One region of the Kitasatospora sp. NPDC057936 genome, then DNA from elsewhere that is predicted to be linked to it. Evidence: riboswitches for the same ligand, from Rfam matches in the RefSeq annotation. Region 1 holds a riboswitch; each other region holds the start of a gene.
The links. A riboswitch is a leader RNA that binds a small molecule or an ion and turns the genes downstream of it on or off. The one in region 1 is predicted to bind cyclic di-AMP.
Positions count from the first base shown of each region.

Region 2: another riboswitch for cyclic di-AMP. It lies ahead of ACFVU9_RS06580 (transglycosylase family protein); the one in region 1 lies ahead of ACFVU9_RS40125 (transglycosylase family protein).
Region 3: another riboswitch for cyclic di-AMP. It lies ahead of ACFVU9_RS37460 (peptidoglycan DD-metalloendopeptidase family protein); the one in region 1 lies ahead of ACFVU9_RS40125 (transglycosylase family protein).

Region 1 is NZ_JBHVPD010000121.1:6,650-11,490, reverse strand. Features, by position in the region: gene ACFVU9_RS40135 (SDR family NAD(P)-dependent oxidoreductase) at 1-139, opposite strand, end outside; gene ACFVU9_RS40130 (cytochrome P450) at 406-1,689, shown strand; cyclic di-AMP (ydaO/yuaA leader) riboswitch at 1,900-2,068, shown strand; gene ACFVU9_RS40125 (transglycosylase family protein) at 2,074-3,003, shown strand; gene eno (phosphopyruvate hydratase) at 3,258-4,544, shown strand; gene ACFVU9_RS40115 (septum formation initiator family protein) at 4,755-4,841, shown strand, end outside.
Region 2 is NZ_JBHVPD010000008.1:13,960-18,800, forward strand. Features, by position in the region: gene ACFVU9_RS06565 (ATP-binding protein) at 1-161, shown strand, start outside; gene ACFVU9_RS06570 (DUF397 domain-containing protein) at 660-932, opposite strand; gene ACFVU9_RS06575 (hypothetical protein) at 1,504-2,481, shown strand; cyclic di-AMP (ydaO/yuaA leader) riboswitch at 2,844-3,003, shown strand; gene ACFVU9_RS06580 (transglycosylase family protein) at 2,990-4,318, shown strand; gene ACFVU9_RS06585 (hypothetical protein) at 4,603-4,803, shown strand.
Region 3 is NZ_JBHVPD010000103.1:2,872-7,712, forward strand. Features, by position in the region: gene purB (adenylosuccinate lyase) at 1-465, shown strand, start outside; gene ACFVU9_RS37455 (DHA2 family efflux MFS transporter permease subunit) at 473-2,005, opposite strand; cyclic di-AMP (ydaO/yuaA leader) riboswitch at 2,317-2,497, shown strand; gene ACFVU9_RS37460 (peptidoglycan DD-metalloendopeptidase family protein) at 2,500-3,429, shown strand; gene ACFVU9_RS37465 (sensor histidine kinase) at 3,635-4,841, opposite strand, start outside.

The sequences.
Region 1 (4,841 bases):
CGAGGTCCTCGGCGACGCCGGCCCGCTGGTCGGCGATCAGCACTCCGGCGGCGCCGGCCGCGGTGAACCGGCGGGCGAGGTCGGCTCCCGACCCGCCGTCGAGTACCGCGATGACGACGACTGCCCCGGTGACCCGCATGGTGCGCTCCTCCCTGTGGGCGGTCCGCACTGACGCCCACGATTTCTGCCGAGGATCGTAGGCAGGTCCTGACCCTCCGCAACAGGGGTTACCCCTCAGGTGACCAGGCTCACGCCTGCCCACCGTCCAAGAGCTGTCCAAAACCCGTCCACGCACTGTCCACGGGCCGTTCGCGGGGCGTTGAGGAACGGTCCGCGGGTCGTTGACGATCCGGTCACTCACCGTAGATGGCGGGGTGCCCCCGACCCACCGGATACGGTCGTCCCATGCCAGTTCAGCCCGACGCCGCCCGCCCGCCGCTCTTCACGTGGGAGTTCGCCGCCGACCCGTACCCGGCGTACGCGTGGCTGCGCGAGCACGCCCCGGTGCACCGCACCACGCTGCCGAGCGGGGTGGACGCCTGGCTGGTGACGCGGTACGCGGACGCGCGGCAGGCGCTGGCGGACGGCCGGCTGTCGAAGAACCCGGCGCACCACAGCGAGCAGGCGCACCGCACCGGCCGGGTCGGGATCCCGGGGGAGCGGCAGGCGGACCTGATGACGCACCTGCTGAACATCGACCCGCCGGACCACACCCGGCTGCGCCGCCTGGTGTCGAAGGCGTTCACGCCGCGCCGGGTGGCCGAGTTCGAGCCGCGGGTGCAGCAGCTCACCGACCGCCTGATCGACGGCTTCGCGCAGCGCGGTTCGGCGGACCTCATCCACGAGTTCGCGTTCCCGCTCCCCATCTACGCGATCTGCGACATGCTCGGCGTGCCGGCCGAGGACCAGGACGACTTCCGTGACTGGGCCGGCATGATGATCCGCCACGGGGGCGGCCAACGCGGCGGCGTGGGGCGGGCGGTGAAGCGGATGCGGGCGTACCTGCTGGAGCTGATCCACCGCAAGCGGGCGGACCTCGGGGACGACCTGATCTCGGGCCTGATCCGGGCGAGCGACCACGGCGAGCACCTCACCGAGAACGAGGCCGCCGCGATGGCGTTCATCCTCCTGTTCGCCGGCTTCGAGACGACCGTCAACCTGATCGGCAACGGGACGTACGCGCTGCTGCGCAACCCGGAGCAGCGCCGCCTGCTGCAGGAGTCGGTGGCGCGGGGCGAGACGGCGCTGCTGGAGACCGGGATCGAGGAACTCCTGCGCTACGACGGTCCGGTGGAGCTGGCGACGTGGCGGTTCGCGACCCACCCGCTGACCATCGGCGGGGTGGACATCCCGGTCGGCGACCCGGTGCTCGTGGTGCTGGCGGCGGCGGACCGGGATCCGGCCAGGTTCTCGGACGAGAACACCCTGGACCTGGCCCGGGCGGACAACCCGCACCTGGGTTTCGGGCACGGCATCCACTACTGCATCGGCGCCCCGCTGGCCAGGCTCGAAGGCCGGTCGGCGCTGGCCACGCTGTTGTCCCGGCTGCCCGATATCGCGCTGGCGGAAAGCCCGGAGAACCTGCGGTGGCGCGGTGGCCTGATCATGCGCGGATTGCGCGAACTTCCGGTCGAATTCAGTCCCGAGAGCCGTTCACCGCACGCGCTTCCCGACGCTCCGACACACTGACGGGACGTCGCGAACCGGTACGGATCGGCCGTATGAACACCCATCAATCCGGACAAACAACCGCCGTTGGTAGGCGATCGACCACGTGCCGTAATTTCTGTGTGATGTCTGCGATATGAGCTTGTGATTGGTCTGAGGATCTGTCTACTCTCCCTGGAGTTCGCAGCTGCGGACCCCGAGTGCGGAACGCCGAGTCCTGCCCGCCGCGCCACGGGAAACCGACCAGAACCCTGGGCAGGGGCGGGGGAACCAGGTTTGTTGCCGTTCCTCCACGGCTTGGGGTGAAGCCGCCCGAGCGGAATCGTTTCCGCAGACGGCGGCCGGGCCACCTCCCGGTCCGAACCCGACAGCTCACCTCGCAGGCGTGCGGAGAGGGACCCCTTCATGCTGTTCGTTGGAACCGGTCGTCACCGCCGTCGCACCCAGACCGAGAAGGCCATCGCCGTCGCCGGAGTGGCCGGCGTCGGACTCGCGATGCCGATCCTCACCGCCACCGGCGCCTCCGCCGCCCCGGCCTCCGCCTGGGACTCCGTCGCCCAGTGCGAGAGCGGCGGCGACTGGGGCATCAACACCGGCAACGGCTTCTACGGCGGCCTGCAGTTCACCTCCAGCACCTGGAAGGCCTTCGGCGGCACCGCGTACGCGGCGCAGGCCAACCAGGCCTCCAAGGGCCAGCAGATCGCGGTGGCCGAGAAGGTCCTGGCCTCGCAGGGTCCGGGCGCCTGGCCGGTCTGCTCGAAGAAGGCCGGCCTGTCGAAGGGCGGCGCCCCCGCCGCCGTCGACACCTCCGACGCCAAGCCCGCCGCGCAGCAGCACTCCCAGCCGGTGCAGCAGCAGCCCGCGGCGAAGCCGGCCCAGCCGAAGCCGGCTCAGAAGCCCGCCCAGCAGCAGTACCAGCAGCACACGCAGCAGGCCCAGCAGCAGCCGCAGGCCCCGGGCTTCTCCGGCAAGGCCGGCTGGGACGCCGACGCGAAGGTGTACTGGTACCAGAACAATGGCACCTGGTACTGGACCAGCCACCAGGGCGTCTACCAGCAGTACGCGGGCCAGGCCCAGCAGCAGGCCGCCCAGCAGCAGTACGCCCAGCAGCAGGTCCAGCAGCAGTACGCCCAGCCGCAGCAGCAAGCCCCCCGCGCCGCCGTCGCCCCGCAGGGCGGCCACGACTACACCGTCCACGCCGGTGACACGCTGTCGAGCATCGCGTCCGCCCAGGGTGTGCACGGCGGCTGGCAGTCGGTCTACGACGGCAACCGCGGCACCGTCGGCGGCGACCCGAACCTGATCCTGCCCGGCCAGGTGCTGCACCTCGGCTGACGCCGGCCGGAACCGGTGCGACACGCCACGGAGGGGGCCGACCCCGGATCGGCCCCCTTCGTCCGCTTCCGCCCCTTTTCCCGGGGAGCCCAGGTGAACTACCGGTAAGTAGCCCGGCCACACGCTGAGACGGGACCGAGGTCGGCGTGGCCCCGGGACCACGTGCGGTTAGGCTCTGGTCGTAACGACTCCGCAATCATCCCGCCGGCCGCACCACTGGTCAGCGGGACCCTGCTTCCGCAAGGAGATGCCTCGTGCCGTCCATCGATGTCGTCGTAGCCCGTGAGATCCTCGACTCGCGTGGCAACCCCACGGTCGAGGTCGAGGTCGGCCTCGACGACGGCAGCACCGGTCGTGCCGCTGTCCCGTCGGGTGCCTCCACCGGCGCCTTCGAGGCGCTGGAGCTCCGCGACGGTGACAAGAACCGCTACTTCGGCAAGGGCGTGGAGAAGGCCGTCCTGGCCGTCATCGAGCAGATCGGCCCGGAGCTGGTCGGCTACGACGCCACCGAGCAGCGCCTGATCGACCAGGCCATGCTCGACCTGGACGCCACCCCGGACAAGTCCTCGCTCGGCGCCAACGCCATCCTGGGCGTCTCGCTGGCCGTCGCGCACGCCGCCTCCGAGGCGAGCGACCTGCCGCTGTTCCGCTACCTGGGCGGCCCGAACGCGCACGTCCTGCCGGTCCCGATGATGAACATCCTCAACGGCGGCTCGCACGCGGACTCCAACGTCGACATCCAGGAGTTCATGATCGCCCCGATCGGCGCGGAGTCCTTCTCCGAGGCCGTCCGCTGGGGCGTCGAGGTCTACCACACCCTCAAGGGCGTCCTGAAGGAGCGCGGCCTGTCCACCGGCCTCGGCGACGAGGGCGGCTTCGCGCCGAACCTGGACAGCAACCGCGAGGCCCTGGACCTCATCACCGAGGCCATCCAGAAGGCCGGCTACGTGCCCGGCCGCGACATCGCGCTGGCCCTGGACGTCGCCGCCTCCGAGTTCTACCAGGACGGCGCCTACCAGTTCGAGGGCAAGGCCCTCTCGGCCGCGGAGCTCATCGAGTACTACGCCGGGCTCGTCGCCGCCTACCCGCTGGTCTCCATCGAGGACCCGCTGGACGAGTCGGACTGGGACGGCTGGAAGGCCATGACCGTCAAGCTGGGCGACAAGGTCCAGCTGGTCGGCGACGACCTGTTCGTCACCAACCCGGCCCGCCTGGCCAAGGGCATCGAGACCGGCACCGCCAACGCGCTGCTGGTGAAGGTCAACCAGATCGGCTCGCTGACCGAGACCCTGGACGCCGTCGAGCTGGCCCAGCGCAACGGCTACCGCTGCATGATGTCGCACCGCTCCGGCGAGACCGAGGACGTCACCATCGCCGACCTGGCCGTCGCCACCAACTGCGGCCAGATCAAGACCGGCGCCCCGGCCCGCTCCGAGCGCGTCGCCAAGTACAACCAGCTGCTGCGCATCGAGGAGATCCTCGACGACGCCGCCGAGTACGCCGGCCGCGGCGCCTTCCCGCGCTTCCGCTCCGCGGAGTAATCACGCTCTGCGGAGTAATCAGCACGGTCGCTCCGCGGAGCAATGAGCACAGCCGCTCGGCGGAGTAGTACGCACAGCGAGCACGAGGGCTGAACACCTCCGGTGGTGCACGCCTGACCGGTGCCCCGCCGTTCACCCCGTAGGGTGGACGGCGGGGCACCGTCGCGACCAGGAGGGGAACGGGAGATGGCTGGCTGGAGGATCCCGGGCTTGGCGGCCCGTCCTCGCTTCACGAGCCGGGCGACCGTCCTCGTCCTGGTGCTCTGCTCGCTGGTGGCGATCCTCGCCTACCCGACG
Region 2 (4,841 bases), on a different contig from region 1:
TCGTGGCCGAATCCGGCCGCGGGCTGCACCTGGTGGACTCGTTCAGCCACTCCTGGGGCTGGCACCCGCTGGGCGGGGGCAAGGTCGTCTGGGCGCTGTTCGAAGCCGACGCGCAGGCCGCGACCCCCGAACTCGGTGGCCGGCACCGGCGCTCCGCCTAGCGGCGGACGGGCACGCACCCCCGCAGCGCGGGCACGCGTCCCCGGATCGATGGACACCCCGGGAGGACCGAAACCCCGGGAAGAAGCGGTAGTTCGCCCTCGCCGGGCTCGCGCCGGAGACCCACCGGCCCCCCGCAGCGCACCCGCGACGACCAGTGCGCCCCCGACGGCCGACGGGCCGCCAGTGCGCGGGACAGCAGTGCACCGGACAGCAGTGCACGGGGCAGCGTTACGCGGGACAGCAGCGCACCGGACGGTGGAGAAGCCCGCGAAGAGGCACACCACCGAGCATGTGACCGAGCGCGTGACGAACCGCGCGGACGACCGCGGGGCCGAGCCCGCGGAGAAGACAAAGGCCGCCGTGGTGTCAGCACCCACGACGGCCCCCCGATGGCTCCTGGTGCGGAGCCGTGGCCGGACCGACGGACGTCCGGTGAAGCGGCCGGACGGCCCGGTGAACGGCCGGATGGCCCGGTGAACGGCCGGATGGACGTCCGGTCAGGCGGACAGGTGGTCGAACTCCCCGTCCTTGGCCCCCAACAGCATCGCGGCGATCTCGGCCCGCGTGTAGATGAGCGCCGGACCGTCCGGGAAGCGCGAGTTGCGCATCGCCACGTCGCCCCCCGGCAGCGCGGCGAACTCGACGCAGTTGCCCTGGGAGTTGCTGTGCAGGCTCTTCTGCCAGACCACTCCCTCCAGCTCGGTGGCGGCCATCCCGTTGTAGGGACCGTACGAGCCGCCCAGTTCCTGCGATTCGTGCGAGTCGTGCATAGAAGTCTCCCGAAGAGCCCCGGAGTTGCGGTCCAGCGCGGCGCCCCCGGCACCCGCCGAACGAACGGGCCGGCCCCGTACCAGCCCGGCACAACGCCTCACTTGACGCGATGATAGCCCTTGTGCACGTGCATCAGCACGAGACGGTGCAGGTGCACGAGGCCTTTCACCGGCCGACCTGAACTCTTCACGGACCCTTCTCCTGACGGTACGTAAACGGACATAGCCGACCGAACCGGCCCGCTTCCGATAACCGGCCGTGAGCGGCTCCCCGCTAAATGTTGATCTTCGAAAGCCGGGAGTCGCGCACTCGTGACCCTCCGTCAGACCGCCCGTCGACTGTGAGACATCTCACGCGCCACGGGTGCAACGTGACGCCCCACCGGACACGTCTCCAGGAGATACCGGCGGACGCGCGGGGGTTGGGCCAGGTATGTCCGGAATATGACCTAATGACCGCTCATCGACCCGCGCACGCGAGAGCTCCGCGCGCCGCGCACACCACGCTCGCGCGAAACCGGCACGGCAGCCGACTGCAGCCCTGACGGGCCGATGTCCTACGATCTCCGCCATGAGCACCGCAGCCATCCCGGGCGCGCCACTGCCCGTTCGCACTCCAGGCTCCCGTGCGCGGGGGCGCCACCGTCGCCCCGAGCGCCCCGAGATCCCGTCCGGCTCCCCGGCCCTGGTGCTCGCCGTGCCCGCGACCGCCGGGCCCGAGTCCCGCTCGGTCGTCGAGGAGCTGCTCTCGATCGTCCGCAGCGAGCAGAACGGCGTCCAGACCGCGGTGGGCTACCTCCCCGGCGACGGCACCGAGGGCGCGGACGGCACCGAGCGCAGCATCGGCGAGCTGCTGGCGGCCGCCGCCGAGGCCGGCGTCCCGGCACCGATCCTGGTACCCCTGGTGCCCGGCCCGCACGACTTCCTGCCCGAACTCCACGCACTCGCCGCCGAGTACGGCGCGCACGTCACCGACGTGCTGGGCCCGCACCCGCTGCTGGCCGAGGCCGTCCACGTCCGCCTGTCCGAGGCCGGGCTGGCCCGCGCCGACCGCGCCCGCCTGTTCGCCATCGCGACCGCCGCGGACGGCGTCGTGCTGACCACCGTCGGCGGCGAGGACGCCGCGGCCGCCGCCGGCATCACCGGCGTGCTGCTGGCCGCCCGCCTGGCCGTCCCGGTCGTCCCCGCCGCGCTCGACGTGCCCGGCTCGGTCGCCGCCGCCGTCGCGCACCTCAAGGAGACCGGCTCGCAGCGCCCCGCGCTGGCCCCGCTGGTGATCGGCCCGGAGGCGGACTCCGAGCTGCTCGCCACGGCCGCCGAGGAGACCGGCTGCCCGTCCGCCGCGCCGCTCGGCGCCTACCAGACGGTCGGCCAGCTCATCGCCTCGCTGTACCTGGCCGCGCTGCCGGCGCCGTCCGCGGAGGCCCTGGCCGCCGCGCAGGCCCAGGCCGAGGCCGAGGCGGCGGAGGCCGCCTCCGAGGGCTCCCGCGCGGCCCACGCGGCCGGCGGGACGGCCTCCGGGGCGACCGGGGAGGCCGCCGGCGAGTAACCGCCGACAACGCGTACGGAAGGGCTCGGAGCGACCACGCTCCGGGCCCTTTCGGCTTGCGGCGTAAGGGAATTAAGAGCCGAATGCGCGAGATGTCCGTTCTGTGATTGTTTGCGATCGGATGACCGTCCGTCATGCGATTCCTGAGAACCTGCCAGTTGTGCACATCCGCAGGTTTATTGCGAGAAAACGATCATTTTCGATCTTGGAGAAGGAAAGTTTTGGTGGCTTTCCATAATCCGTGATGCGCATCACAGGTATTTGCAGTTCGTACTTAAGTCTGCTTAACGTGCTCCCCGTTCGTGACCACACGGACCCAGCACATCCGCAACGCCGAGTCCTGCCGTCGGGTGCGCTGGAAGCGCGAAAACGCACCACGGCAGGAGCGGGGGACCCACAGGTAAGTCGCCCCGGACCGATCCACGGAACGGTCCTGGGCTAGGGGTGAAGCCGCGCCACAGCGCGGCCGGGCAACTCCGGCCCGAATCCGACAGCTCACCTCGCAGGCGTGGGAGAGGACCGCGTCTTCATGCTGCCCACCAACGGCACTCGCCTGTCCAGCCGCACCCGCCGCGTGATCGCCGCCCTCGGCGTCGCCGGCGTCGGCCTCACCATCCCCTGCCTCACCTCCGGCACCGCCTCCGCCGCCTCCGTCGCCACCTGGGACAAGGTCGCCCAGTGCGAGAGCAGCGGCGACTGGAGCATCAACACCGGCAACGGCTTCTACGGCGGCCTGCAGTTCACCTCCAGCACCTGGGCCGCCTTCGGCGGCACCTCGTACGCCCCGCAGGCCAACCAGGCCACCAAGGACCAGCAGATCGCCGTCGCCGAGAAGGTCCTCGCCTCGCAGGGCCCCGGCGCCTGGCCCGTGTGCTCCGTCCAGGCCGGCCTGACCGCGGGCGGCGCCCCGGCCGCCGTCGACACCTCCGCCGCCGCGAGCACCGCGAAGGCCGCCCCGGCCGCCCCGGCCGCCCCGGCCGTCAAGCCGGCCCCGAAGCCCGCCGCCAAGCCCGCCGCCCCGGCGCAGGACCAGGCGCAGGCCCCGGCCGCCGCCGACTCCGCCAAGGGCACCTGGGCGCAGAAGCGCCAGGACTGGACCCAGGGCGGCACCACCCAGGCCGGTGCCTCGGACTACACCGTCGTGGCCGGCGACTGGCTGTCCACGATCGCCGACAAGCACAACGTCAAGGGCGGCTGGCAGCGCCTGTACGAGCTGAACCGCGGCACCCTGACCGACGGTCCGGACACCATCTACCCGGGCCAGCACCTGTCCTTCGGCGACTCCGCCCAGGCTCCGGCCGGCCAGTCCGGTGACTTCAACTGGTTCGACCGCTCGCAGAAGCCGGGCCAGTCCTCCGCCGGGAACGCCGTGAACGCCCAGCCGGCCGCCGAGGCCCAGACCCCGGCCGCCAAGCCGTCCTCGAAGCCCGCCGCCAAGCCCTCCGCCCAGGCGCAGACCCCGGCCCCGGCCGTCACCGGCTCGATGGCCGCCGCGGTCAGCTTCGCCAAGGCGCAGGTCGGCCAGGCGTACGTCTACGGTGGCACCGGCAACGGCGGCTGGGACTGCTCGGGCCTGACCCAGGCCGCGCTGCGCGCCGCGGGCATCTCCATCCCGCGCGTCGCCAACGACCAGGCCGCCGCGAGCACCCACGTCTCGCTGGACAGCCTGCAGCCGGGCGACCTGCTGTTCTGGTCCAACAACGGCCAGGACTCCGGCGTCTACCACGTCGCCATCTACATCGGCGGCGGCCAGTACGTCGAGGCCGCCAACCCGAGCTCGGGCGTCCGCCTGCAGACCATCGCCAACTGGGCGCCGGACTTCGCCGGCCGCGTCTGAGGATCCTTCCGGAACCGTCCCGCCGGGGACGGGTGACGGATCGCGGATGACAGCGAACAGATGACAGATAACAGATTTCATCATCTGTTATCTGTCATCTGTCACCCGCCCACCGCCCCGGGGAGAGACTGGTCGCTCTCCCCGGGGCTTCGGCGTACCCGCCTCCGAAGTCCGTGCCGCCTCCCCCCGGCGCGCACCCGCGGCTCCGCGCATCGGAGCATTCGCGTGGTCAAACCCCGGCCCAGCGGGCATGCTGCTGCTCTGCACCCGAGGAGGAGTCACCCATGGCCCAGGTCACCGTCACGCTCGACGCGAACCTCGCGATCGACGCGATGATGCTCTCCGGCACCAAGAGTCCCCAGGACGCCGTCGAACTGATCCTGCGCGACTACCTGGCCCGCGGTCGCCGCACCGAGACCCGCACCGGCGACGCCGCCGACGGCCACCGCGTCACCGCCGACCGCCCGACCGTCCAGGAGGGCTGACCCCGGCCCGGCACGGCACTCGCGGCACAGCCCAGCAC
Region 3 (4,841 bases), on a different contig from region 1:
GTCTCCTGCTCGGTGGTGCGCCGGGTCGCGCTGCCGGACGCGTTCTTCGCCTTCGACGGTCTGCTGGAGACCTTCCTGACCGTCCTCGACGAGTTCGGCGCCTTCCCGGCCGTCGTCGAGGCCGAGCTGGACCGCTACCTGCCGTTCCTCGCCACCACCAAGGTGCTGATGGGCGCGGTGCGCGCGGGCGTCGGCCGGGAGACCGGGCACGAGGTCATCAAGGAGCACGCCGTCGCCTCCGCGCTCGCGATGCGCGCCGGCGCCCGCGAGAACGAGCTGCTGGACCGCCTGGCCGCCGACGAGCGGATCCCGCTGGACCGCGCCGCGCTGGACGCGCTGCTGGCCGACCGGCTCTCGTTCACCGGCGCGGCCGGTGCGCAGGTCGCCGAGGTCGTCCGTCTGGTCGAGGCCGTCGCCGCGGCCTACCCGGAGGCGGCCAAGTATGCCCCCGGTGACATTCTCTGACGCAGCGTCAGGTTTTTGAGGGCCCTGCTGCCGGACCGGTGGCGGGGCCCTCGTGCGTGTGGACGTGGCCGGGGTCGAGGGGCGGGGTCGTGCCGCAGCACCACTCGGTGTCCGGCTCCGCGACCGGGTGGTCCTCGGGGGCCAGCACGTTGCCGCGGATGGTCGCGAACGCGGTGATCGCGCCGGCCGTCAGGAGCCCGGCGCAGATCAGCATCGCGGTGTGGAAGGCGTTGTCGACCGCGGCCGGCACCCGGTACGCGTCGCCGCTCAGGCCGGCCAGGGCCGGGAGGGCCGCGACCGCGAGCAGGCCGGCCGCGCGGGCGGCGGCGTTGTTGACCCCGCTCGCGATGCCCGCGTGCCGCACCTCGACGGCCGCGAGGACGGTCGCCGTCAGCGGAGCGACCAGCAGCGTCATGCCGCAGCCCATCACCGTGACGGCGGGCAGGACGTCCGCCCAGTAGGAGGAGCCGGCGCCGGCGCGCAGCATCAGCAGCACCCCGGCGGCGCACAGCAGCGGGCCGACGGTCAGCGGGATCCTCGGGCCGATCCGCTTGCCGAGCCGCGCGGCGCGCGAGGACAGCGCGAGCATCAGCACGGTGATCGGCACCAGGGCCAGGCCGGACACCAGCGGCGAGAAGCGGGCGACGATCTGCAGCTGGACGACCAGGAGGAAGAAGACGCCGCTGAACGCCGCGTACACGCAGAGGGTGACGAGGTTCACGGCGGTGAACAGCCGCGAGGAGAACAGCCCGAGCGGCAGCATCGGTTCGGGGGCGCGGCGTTCGACGACGATGAAGGCCGCGCCGAGCACGAGCCCGAGCACGCCGGTGACCCAGACAACGGGGGACAGGCCCTCGCCGCCCGCCGTCAGCGCGTAGGTGAAGGTGCCGAGCGCGAGGGCGGCGAGCACCGAGCCGAGCACGTCGAAGCGGCCGGTGGCGCTCTCGTCCCGGCTCTCGGGGACGTAGCGGGTGGCGACCGCGATCACGGCGGCGGCGAGCGGCAGGTTGAGCAGGAAGATCCAGCGCCAGCCGGGGCCGTCCACGAGCCAGCCGCCGACGAACGGGCCGACGGCCGCCGACACGCCGCCGAGGCCGGACCACAGGCCGACCGCGGCCGAGCGGTCGTCCGGGTGGAAGACCGCCTGGAGCATGGCGAGCGAACCGGGCGTCAGCAGCGCCCCGCCGATGCCCTGGACGGCGCGTGCGGCGATCAGCACCTGGATGTTCGGCGCGGCGGCGCAGGCCGCGGAGGCGACGGCGAACCAGACCACGCCGAGCAGGAAGACCCGGCGCCGGCCGTAGCGGTCGCCGAGCGCGCCGCCGAGCAGGATGAGCCCGGCGAGCGTCAGCAGATAGGCGTTCAGCGTCCACTGCAGGGACGCGAGGGTGGCGCCGAGGTCGGTGCCGATGCGGGGCAGGGCGACGTTCACCACGGTGCCGTCGAGCATCGCCATGCTGGAGCCGAGCACTGTTGCCAGGAGGACCCAGCGTCCCTGCGCGGTGCCCAGGCGCAAGGAGCCGGCGTTGGTTGTGGCCACGGCCCGATCCTCCGCCCGGCGGGGTGCACGTGACAAGGGTCACCGGTGGTGCGTCCGGGGGGTGCGGTGGGTGATCGCGTGGTCACGGAGGGGTCGGCTCGTCGGCGGAGGGTCGTTGATCCGCTGCGGGCAGTGAATGGATTGTGCACGCACCGTATTCCGGATCATTCGGAGCGTCATCGTCGCGGGTGGGGTTGTTGCGGGTTCAAGAGATCGACATTGCTTCACCCGGACGGATGAGTTTTAGTTCAGCGACCGACCGGCCAGCCCGGACGGATCCACCGGGTGGAACGCCGAGTCCTGCCGCTGCCCGGTGGCTCGCACTGAACTCTGTACGGCAGGAGCGGGGGACCCACAGGTAAGTCGCCGGACCGGAATTCGCGCTGTTTGCGCGGAAGTTCCAGGGCCGGCTCGGGGTGAAGCCGCGCATGCGGCCGGGCAACTCCAGCCCGAACCCGACAGCTCACCTCGCAGGCGTCGGAGAGGAAACTTCCATGCCTGCTCAGGCTCGTCGTATCACCCTGCCCCGCGCCGCCCGCATCGGCATCGCGACCGCCGTCACCGGTGTCTCCTTCGCCCTCCCGCTCGTCACCGCGATGAGCGCCCAGGCCCACACCGCCCCCGGCGCCCCCGCCGCTCCGGTCGCCGCCGCCTCGGCCCCGGCCGCTCCGGCCGCCGCCCAGGGCGACGCCTCCTACCGGGTCGTCAGCGGTGACACCCTCTCGAAGATCGCCGACGCCAAGCACGTCGAGGGCGGTTGGCAGGCGCTGTACGCGCACAACCGTTCCGTGGTCGGCGCCAACCCGAACCTGATCTTCCCGGGTCAGTCGCTCGCGATCGCGGCCCAGGCCGCCCCGGCCGCCCCGGCCGCTCCCGCTCAGAAGCCCGCCGCCCCGGCCGCCAAGCCGCAGGTGCAGGTCCAGACCGAGGCCACCACCCCGGGTGCCCAGGTGCAGGTCCAGGCCACCGTGGCCCAGCCCGCGCAGGCTCCGGCCGCCGCTCCGGTCGCCGCCGCCTCCGGCTACGTCGCCCCGCTCGCCAACCCGGTGCTCGGCGAGGCCTACGGCGTCGCCGGCGCGATGTGGGCCTCCGGCCACCACACCGGCCAGGACTTCGTCGCCTCCACCGGCACCCCGGTGCGCGCCGTCGCCAACGGCGTCGTGGTGAAGGCCGACAACGGTGGTGCCTACGGCAACGAGGTCGAGATCCAGCTCGCCGACGGCAAGTACGCGCAGTACGCGCACCTGTCCTCGATCGGCGTGACGGTCGGCCAGTCCGTGACCGTCGGCCAGCAGCTCGGCCTGTCCGGTGCCACCGGCAACGTGACCGGCCCGCACCTGCACTTCGAGATCCGCACCGGGCCGGAGTACGGCTCGGACATCGACCCGGTCGCCTACCTCCGGGCGCACGGCGTCGCGCTCTGAGCTCCCCCCTTCGGGGATGACGGACCACCGTAGGTGCGGGGCGAAACGATCGTCCGGGATGGTCATGTCGGGTGACCGCTCGACCGGGTGATCGCCGCACCGGCGGACATGGGCGCGGGACACGCCCAGACCGGCCCGGCCCACGAGGACTCCTCGTGGGCCGGGCCGGTCGCTGTTTTCCCGCCCCCCGTTCTCGTCGCGGGCCTCAGCTCCGGCCGGCGCCGGCCGGCGGGGGCGTCTCCGGCGGCGGTGTGGCCGCGCCCGGCAGCCGGACGGTCGCGACGGTGCCGCCGTCCGGGCCGGCCGGTGCGAGCGCGACCTCGCCGCCGGCCGCGCGGACCGTGCGGGCGACGATCGCCAGCCCCAGGCCGGATCCCGGCAGTTGGCGGGCGGACGGGGAGCGCCAGAAGCGGTCGAAGACGTGCGGGAGGTCCTCGGCGGCGATGCCGGGGCCCTCGTCGCGGACGGCGAGTTCGCCGTCCGCCAGCGAGACGCCGATCCGGCCGCCGGGCGGGCTGAACTTCACCGCGTTGTCCAGCAGGTTGATCACCGCGCGCTCCAGCGCGTGCGGATCGGCGCGTACGTACCAGGGCGTCAGGTCGGCGCCGAACACCAGGCCGGGGCCGCGCAGTTCGGCCCGTTCGACGGCCCGGGCGGCGATGTCGTGCAGGGCGACGACGGGCAGTGGCTTCGCGCCGCGGGCGTCGGCGGGGCGGGACAGTTCGAGCAGGTCGCCGATGAGGGTGGAGAGTTCCGTCATCTGCGCCTTCATGTTGCCGAGGATCCGGGTGAGCGTCGCCTCGGGCAGCGGGCGGCCGGACTCCTGGCTGCGGATGAGCAGGTCGACGTTGGTGCGCATGGAGGCCAGCGGGGTGCGCAGTTCGTGGCCGGCGTCGGCGATCAGCCGGGTCTGGCTGTCCAGCGAACCGGCGAGGGCGGTGCTCATCGCGTTGAAGGCCTCGCCGAAGCGGGCGATCTCGTCGTGGCCGGAGACCTCGATCGTCACGCCCGGCTCCTGGGTGCGGGCGATGTGCTGGGCCGCGCGGGTGAGGCGGTCGACCGGGCGCAGGGCGGTGCGGGCGATCCACAGGGCGCCCGCGGCGGCGAGCGCGATGACGACGGCCGCGGCGCCGGCGGTGATCAGGGCGAGCTCGGTGAGCGCGTCCTGCACCGGTTCGAGCGGCTGGGCGAGCGCCACGGCGGCGGTGGAGGCGGCGTTGTCGAACATCACCGGGCCGAAGCTGACCACGTAGACCCGCACCGGGGTGCCGTCCACGGTGCGGCCGTCGCGGAACAGCGAGGCGGCGTGCGGGCCGCTGCTCCCGCTCTGCGCGACGGGCAGGTCGTCCGGGGTGGCGACCACGGCGCGGGGGTCCTTCTGCGGACAGGAGGTGCCGTCGGCGACGATCACC